DNA from 3 places in the Vibrio limimangrovi genome. Region 2 is predicted to be linked to each of the others. Evidence: predicted binding sites of a transcription regulator. Region 2 holds the regulator's gene; each other region holds the start of a gene.
The links. The regulator MetJ, encoded in region 2, represses methionine synthesis genes. The targets are predictions, from matches to a motif close to TTAGACNTNTANANGTCTAA.
Positions count from the first base shown of each region.

Region 1 (2,274 bases), on a different contig from region 2:
TGCATTGCTGTTTTGCCGTGGCAAAGAAGGCTTGTAAATAACGCTTATCTTTCTCCGAGTTGCGAACAGCCGCAAACAGGCGACGCCATAATCCTTTGCCAAAAGGCTTACTGTTGATCAACCCCTGACGTGAAAATTCCGAAATAGCCCAGTTTGGTAGCGCTGCAACGCCTAATCCCGCCGAGACCATTTGCACCAGCATCAATGTATTGTCCGCTTGTTTCCATTTTGCGGGCTCTACGCCAGCTGGCTGTAAGAAGTGTTTTACCACATCTAATCTCTGCTTCTGCACAGGATAAGACAGCATGGTTTGATCGGCCAGATTGAGTGGCTCGATGATCGCTTTGTCAGCCAGTGGATGGCTGGTGGAAGTGATCAGGCGCATTTCAAAATCAAACAGGGGCTCATAATGTACTTCCGAACGTGGCTGAATATCGGATGTGATGACAAGGTCAAGTTCCCCGGCGAGAAGGGCTGGTAGAGGTTCGAATCCAAAACCAGAGGAGAAGTCCAGTGTCACGCTTGGCCACGCCACCTGGTATTCTCTTAATGCCGGCATTAGCCATTGGAAGCAGGAATGGCACTCAATCGCCATGTGCAGTCGGCCATTAACGTCTTCTTTTAAACTAGCCAGTTCATTCTCTGCTCTTGCCAGTTTCGGCAAAATCTCTTCTGCCAGGCGCAGCAGAATCTCACCTTCAGAAGTGAACTTTACCGGACGGGTTTTTCTGAGGAATAGCTGTCCACCAATCCGAGATTCGAGATCTTTTATTTGGTGCGAAAGAGCAGATTGAGTCAAATGCAATGCGGTTGCGGTTGCCGTCAATGAGCCTGTATCTCGAAGCGAGGTAATGGTACGCAAATGTTTTAGCTCTATCATGAATCTCTTTCATCCTTTCTTGCTCGCCATGAACTTTACTAACTTACCCATAAAAAGCAGATATGTAAACGTCTAGACGTCTATTAATTTAAAAAGGTAATTCAAAAAGTAATTTAGTGAGTAAGAAGATGGTGTTATGAATTTTTTTAATAAACAAGTTGAATATTTGGATGTTGTTCAATTTTTGTTGTAGAGAGATAGTTTAGCCATCCAGACATCTTGATAACTCGGTGCAAGATGCTCTGACCTAAATAAATTGAATAAGGAATCTGGAAATGGCGACAACAACACACATACTTGGTTACCCACGCATTGGTGAAAAACGTGAACTGAAATTTGCACTAGAAAAATACTGGCGTGGCGAGATTGATCAAGTGCAATTGAAGCAAGTGGGTGAAGATTTGCGAGCGAAGAACTGGCAAGTACAATCCGAGGCGGGCTTGAGTTTTGTAACAGCGGGCGACTTCGCATGGTACGACCATGTACTCACGACAACGCTGCTGTTGGGGCATGTACCGAAACGTCATGCTAATGGTTTCCCAAATCTCGATACCCTGTTTACAGTCGGACGAGGTCAATCCCAGACGGATTGCGGCTGCGTTGGTTCGGCGGCTTCTGACATGACGAAGTGGTTCAATACTAACTACCATTACATCGTGCCAGAATTTAGTAAAGACGATACTTTCGAGGTGAGCTGGCCTCAACTTTTTGACGAAGTGCACGAAGCGGTAAAAGCAGGGCATCAAGTTAAGCCGGTTCTACTTGGCCCTGTCAGTTACCTATATTTGGGCAAAGAAGTTGAAGACGGTTTTGACCGCCTGACGCTGCTGCCAAGATTGCTGGCTGCGTATCAGGCGGTTTTGGCAAAACTGGCCAGCCTGGGTGTGGAATGGGTTCAAATCGATGAACCAATTTTATCGCTTGAGCTTGAAAGTAAATGGGCCAACTCCTTTAGGCTGGCGTATCAGGTGATCCGCAGTGACGTCAAAGTGCTGCTGACGACTTACTTTGATTCGGTAACTGATACTTTAAACAAAATTGTCGATCTGCCCGTTGATGGCTTGCACATTGACCTTTCTGCGTCACCTGAACAGTTGGACGAAATTGTCGGCAAGTTACCTCAAGGTTGGGTTCTCTCTGCTGGCGTGATCAATGGACGTAACGTCTGGCGTTCAGACCTGAGTGCACACCTGGAACGTTTACAGCCTGTAAAAGAGCAGTTAGGTGATAAACTTTGGGTCGCAAGCTCATGCTCTCTGTTACATAGCCCGGTTGATCTTGAGCTTGAACCAAAACTTAGCAAAGAAGTGAAAAGCTGGTTTGCCTTTGCTAAACAGAAAGTGACTGAAGTAGCCCTGTTAGGTAAAGCTCTGGATGGTGATCAAAACGCAATT
Region 1 is NZ_JBSUGF010000001.1:275,639-277,912, reverse strand. It holds gene ACWYU8_RS01285 (LysR substrate-binding domain-containing protein) at 1-880, opposite strand, end outside; gene metE (5-methyltetrahydropteroyltriglutamate--homocysteine S-methyltransferase) at 1,156-2,274, shown strand, end outside.
Region 1: a site for MetJ is predicted at 945-964, ahead of metE (5-methyltetrahydropteroyltriglutamate--homocysteine S-methyltransferase). Genes of this name have one in related genera too.

Region 2 (2,274 bases):
CTTATCGAGCGTTGTGACGTTCCTGTCTTCCATGATGATCAGCACGGCACAGCAATCGTAACCGCTGCAGGTATGCTGAATGCGATCGAGTTGCAAGGCAAGAAACTTGAAGATTCGACAATCGTATGTCTAGGTGCTGGCGCTGCTGCTGTTGCGTGTATGGAGCTACTGATCAAATGTGGCGCAATGCGTGAAAAGATTTACATGCTGGACCGTAAGGGTGTGATTCACACTCGTCGTGATGATCTTAATGAGTACAAACAGCTATTCGCGAATAACACGGATAAGCGTACTCTGGAAGATGTTATCGAAGGTGCTGACCTGTTCCTTGGTGTTTCAGGCCCGAACCTACTACCAGCAGAAGCGCTTAAACTGATGGCAGACAAGCCAATTGTATTTGCGTGCTCTAACCCTGATCCGGAAATCAAGCCAGAGCTTGCACACGACGTTCGTAAAGACTTGATCATGGGCACTGGACGCAGTGATTACCCGAACCAGGTAAACAACGTGCTTTGTTTCCCATTCATCTTCCGTGGCGCTCTTGATGTGCGTGCAAGTGAAATTAATGATGAAATGAAGCTTGCCGCTGTCGAAGCCATTCGTGAACTGGCGAAAGAGCCTGTACCAGAAGCCGTACTGAAAGCAGCTGGTGTGGAAAAGCTGGAGTTTGGTACTGACTACATTATTCCTAAGCCAATGGACGCTCGTTTGTTGCCTCGTGTAGCAAAAGCAGTAGCTCAAGCAGCCGTTGACTCTGGTGTTGCTCGCATTGAGATGCCAGAGAACTACATGGCAGAGTAATTCTCCGCTGTAAATAAGGTACAAAAAATGGGACGCATAGCGTCCCATTTTTTATTGGATTCTTTTAGTACTGGAAGCGGAAAAACTGATCCCTGTATTCCATTCGCTACCAACTACTCGTCGTCAAACGACTCAAACTCGATACCCATTGCTGTCATCAGCGCTTTAGCTTCTGTAGGAATATCGTCAGGGCGATCTTTACGAAGGTCCTCATCCGTAGGAAGCGGTTGGCCTGTGTACGCGTGCAGGAAGGCTTCACATAGGAGTTCGCTGTTGGTAGCGTGGCGTAAGTTGTTGATCTGACGGCGAGTACGCTCATCAGTTAGCACTTTTAAAACTTTCAGCGGAATCGATACAGTGATTTTTTTTACTTGTTCGCTTTTCTTTCCATGCTCAGCATACGGGCTAATGTATTCGCCATTCCAGTCAGCCATTGCGTACCTTCATATTTGTAATAGGTTAAAAATAATTGAGGTGCTGATTTTAGCTGCATTTACTGCCATAAGCAAAGACATATAGACGTCTAGAAGTGTTGACGTCTCAATTTTTGACGAGTAAAGTGACAGGAACAGTAAGCGAGTGTGCAATTCATTGAATCTGCGATTTAGATATAGCGCATTCCTATTTAGAAGTCACCATCTGTGAAAGGATACACCCATGAGCATCCGTAAGCCTGCGACCATTGCTGTACGCACTGGTATCGAATCCGACACTCAATACCACGCTGTCGTTCCACCAATTTATCTATCGACAAACTATGGCTTTCCAGCGTTTGGCGAAGTGCCTAAGTACGATTATACGCGCTCAGGTAACCCAAACCGTGGCTTGTTAGAAAGTGCGCTGTCTGAGCTTGAATCAGGAAAAGGCGCGGTAGTTACTAACTGTGGTACGTCTGCGTTGAACTTATGGGTTTCTGCTTTCATTGGTCCTGACGATCTGATTGTCGCCCCACATGACTGCTATGGTGGTACTTACCGTCTTTTCAATACTCGCGCCAACAAAGGCGACTTCAAGGTGTTATTTGTTGATCAATCCGATGAACAGGCGCTTGATGCCGCTTTAGCGCAAAAGCCAAAGCTTATCTTGATAGAAACACCGTCAAACCCTCTTGTTCGCGTCGTGGATATTGCTGCTGTATGTGAAAAGGCTAAGCAAGTCGGCGCGTTGGTTGCAGTAGACAATACCTTTTTGACACCGGTGTACCAAAAGCCGTTAGAACTGGGTGCGGATTTTGTTATTCACTCCACGACGAAATACATCAATGGTCACTCAGATGTGATTGGTGGCGTAGTGATTACAAAAACACAAGAGCATGCAGAAGAGCTGGCATGGTGGGGTAATTGTATCGGTGCGACAGGCACGCCATTCGATAGTTACATGACGTTGAGAGGTATCCGTACGTTAGGTGCTCGTATGCGAGTGCATGAAGAGAGCTCTCAGCAAGTGCTTGCATACCTGAAACAACAATCGCTG
Region 2 is NZ_JBSUGF010000021.1:1,906-4,179, forward strand. It holds gene ACWYU8_RS20920 (malic enzyme-like NAD(P)-binding protein) at 1-801, shown strand, start outside; gene metJ (met regulon transcriptional regulator MetJ) at 915-1,235, opposite strand; gene ACWYU8_RS20930 (O-succinylhomoserine (thiol)-lyase) at 1,459-2,274, shown strand, end outside.

Region 3 (2,274 bases), on a different contig from region 2:
ACTGTTTTCATTTCTCATCCCTACATACCTGTATTTCACTGAATGATATGAATTGCGTGGCAAAAGCCTATTGATGAGAAATTACGATGCGATCAGGTTTGCAAACTACTGCGAAAAAGCCGCCGTATGGCGGCTTGGTTCACAAAGTTAAGTCATTGAATTAATCGTCTTTAGTGAATGCATCTTCACTGAAATGATCTAGGTCGAATGGTGTTTGTTGGTAAACACAGTAGTTCAGCCAGTTGGAGAACAACAAATGACCATGGCTTCTCCAGCTTGCTGTCGGTGGATTATCCGGGTTGTTATTCGGATAGTAGTTTACCGGAATAGCAGGCTCCATACCTTCGCTCAAATCTCGGATATATTCATTATGAAGTGTGTAGGAATCATACTCAGGATGGCCAGTCACAAACACGTTTCGCTTATCTTTGGTTGTTGCTAAGTAAACACCGGCGACGTCGGAAGTCGCTAGAATATCTAAATCGGTATGCTCTTCCAGGAAATGCTGTGAGAAGTCGGCATAACGTGAGTGAGGCGCTAAAAAGGTGTCATCAAATCCACGTAATATTGGATGGTACTGATTATGGATCTGATGATGATAAACACCAGAGAGCTTTTCTTTACGGGTTTTCTTCGGCAAATCGTAAAGCAATTTTAAACCAGCTTGAGCCGCCCAACACACATATAGTGTTGATGTGACATGCTGTTTGGCCCATTCCATAATCGTTTTCAGATGGTCCCAATACAACACATCTTCAAATTGCACTAGGCCGAGTGGGGCACCTGTGATGATCAGACCATCAAAATTTTTGTTTTTGACCATCTCAAACTGGCGGTAAAAATTATCCAAGTGTTCTGTTGGTGTATTTTTACTTGGGCGATCATCAATTCGCAGTAATTCAACATTAACTTGAAGAGGACTATTGGAAAGTAAACGCAGAAACTGAGTTTCAGTCTCGATCTTCTTAGGCATTAAATTCAGGATCAGTACTCGCAACGGACGTATTTCCTGACTTGCCGCTCGAGTCTCAGTCATTACGAAGATGTTCTCTGTCCTTAGTATGTCAGTTGCAGGTAATTGATCTGGAATTCTAATTGGCACGACTTTCTCTCCCTAATCCTGGTCATCTAGACGTCTATACATCTAAAGCTAACTCAAATCGAATTAGATGTCGATACGAAATGTGACTTTAGATAAGTTTAACTCTTACTTATTTATGTTAGAAATAAATGTATTGATTATATTTCCATCATCAATGACCTTGGCGTCTGCTAATCGTGACTAGATAATTATTTATGATGAGGCGATATTGGAATGTGTCTTATACCATTTGATGATGGTTTTACGAACGAGTGAATATGGATGAATGGGCATCACTAGTGAGTATGGGCTGTAAATCTCTTTTGGTCGGGGATACGGCATAAGCCAGATATTGCTAACCTGCTTAATCCGCTATTTTTTTTACATTCATTGGGTTGTATAGTGAATGTACTAAACTTTCGTAATCATCTATTTCATCCAAGCCAACACCAGAAAGTTGGGAACTATGCCCTATGTTTGAAGAGTTAGCGTTTGCCGGGCTTCTGTTTAGCCCGCTGGTGATTTTTATGCCTCTTGCTTTTTTACTGTCATGGAGTACGCGTTTTGTGCTGCATAAATCAGGTTTATACGCAAAACTGTGGAAGGCACCCTGGTTTGAAGTCAGCTTGTATGTCTGTTATCTCGCGTTAGTCATCTATCTATTTGGGAGCTAATCATCTTATGGGAAAATTCATTCGTATCTCCCTCACACTTACGACTCTGGTTGTTGCCGTAATTCTTGGTCATTGGATTTGGCAGCATTATCTGTATTCTCCCTGGACCAGAGATGGGCGAATAAGGGCTCACGTGATAACGATTGCTCCTGATGTTTCTGGATGGGTCAATGAGATTGAAGTCAGTGACAATCAGGATGTCAAAAAAGGTGATGTTATTTTCACCGTTGACGATGCTCGCTATAAAGCGGCGATAGCAGAGCTGGAAGCGCAAGTTGAAAACAAAAAATATGCGTGGGAATTAGCAAAACATCAGTACTCACGTCGTGAAACATTAACGAATAAGCAATTGATCAGTGAAGAAACGGCAGAAAGCGCTCGTATCACTACTGAACTGGCAAAATCGAATTACAAACTGGCTCAGGCTCAGCTTGCCACCGCTCAGATCAACCTGGATCGTACCGTTATCAAAGCGCCTGCGGATGGCAGCATTATCAATTTGAGTCTTAGAGATGGTAA
Region 3 is NZ_JBSUGF010000001.1:111,283-113,556, reverse strand. It holds gene pilW (type IV pilus biogenesis/stability protein PilW) at 1-11, opposite strand, end outside; gene metA (homoserine O-succinyltransferase MetA) at 161-1,102, opposite strand; gene ACWYU8_RS00500 (DUF1656 domain-containing protein) at 1,555-1,755, shown strand; gene ACWYU8_RS00495 (efflux RND transporter periplasmic adaptor subunit) at 1,763-2,274, shown strand, end outside.
Region 3: a site for MetJ is predicted at 1,129-1,148, ahead of metA (homoserine O-succinyltransferase MetA). Genes of this name have one in related genera too.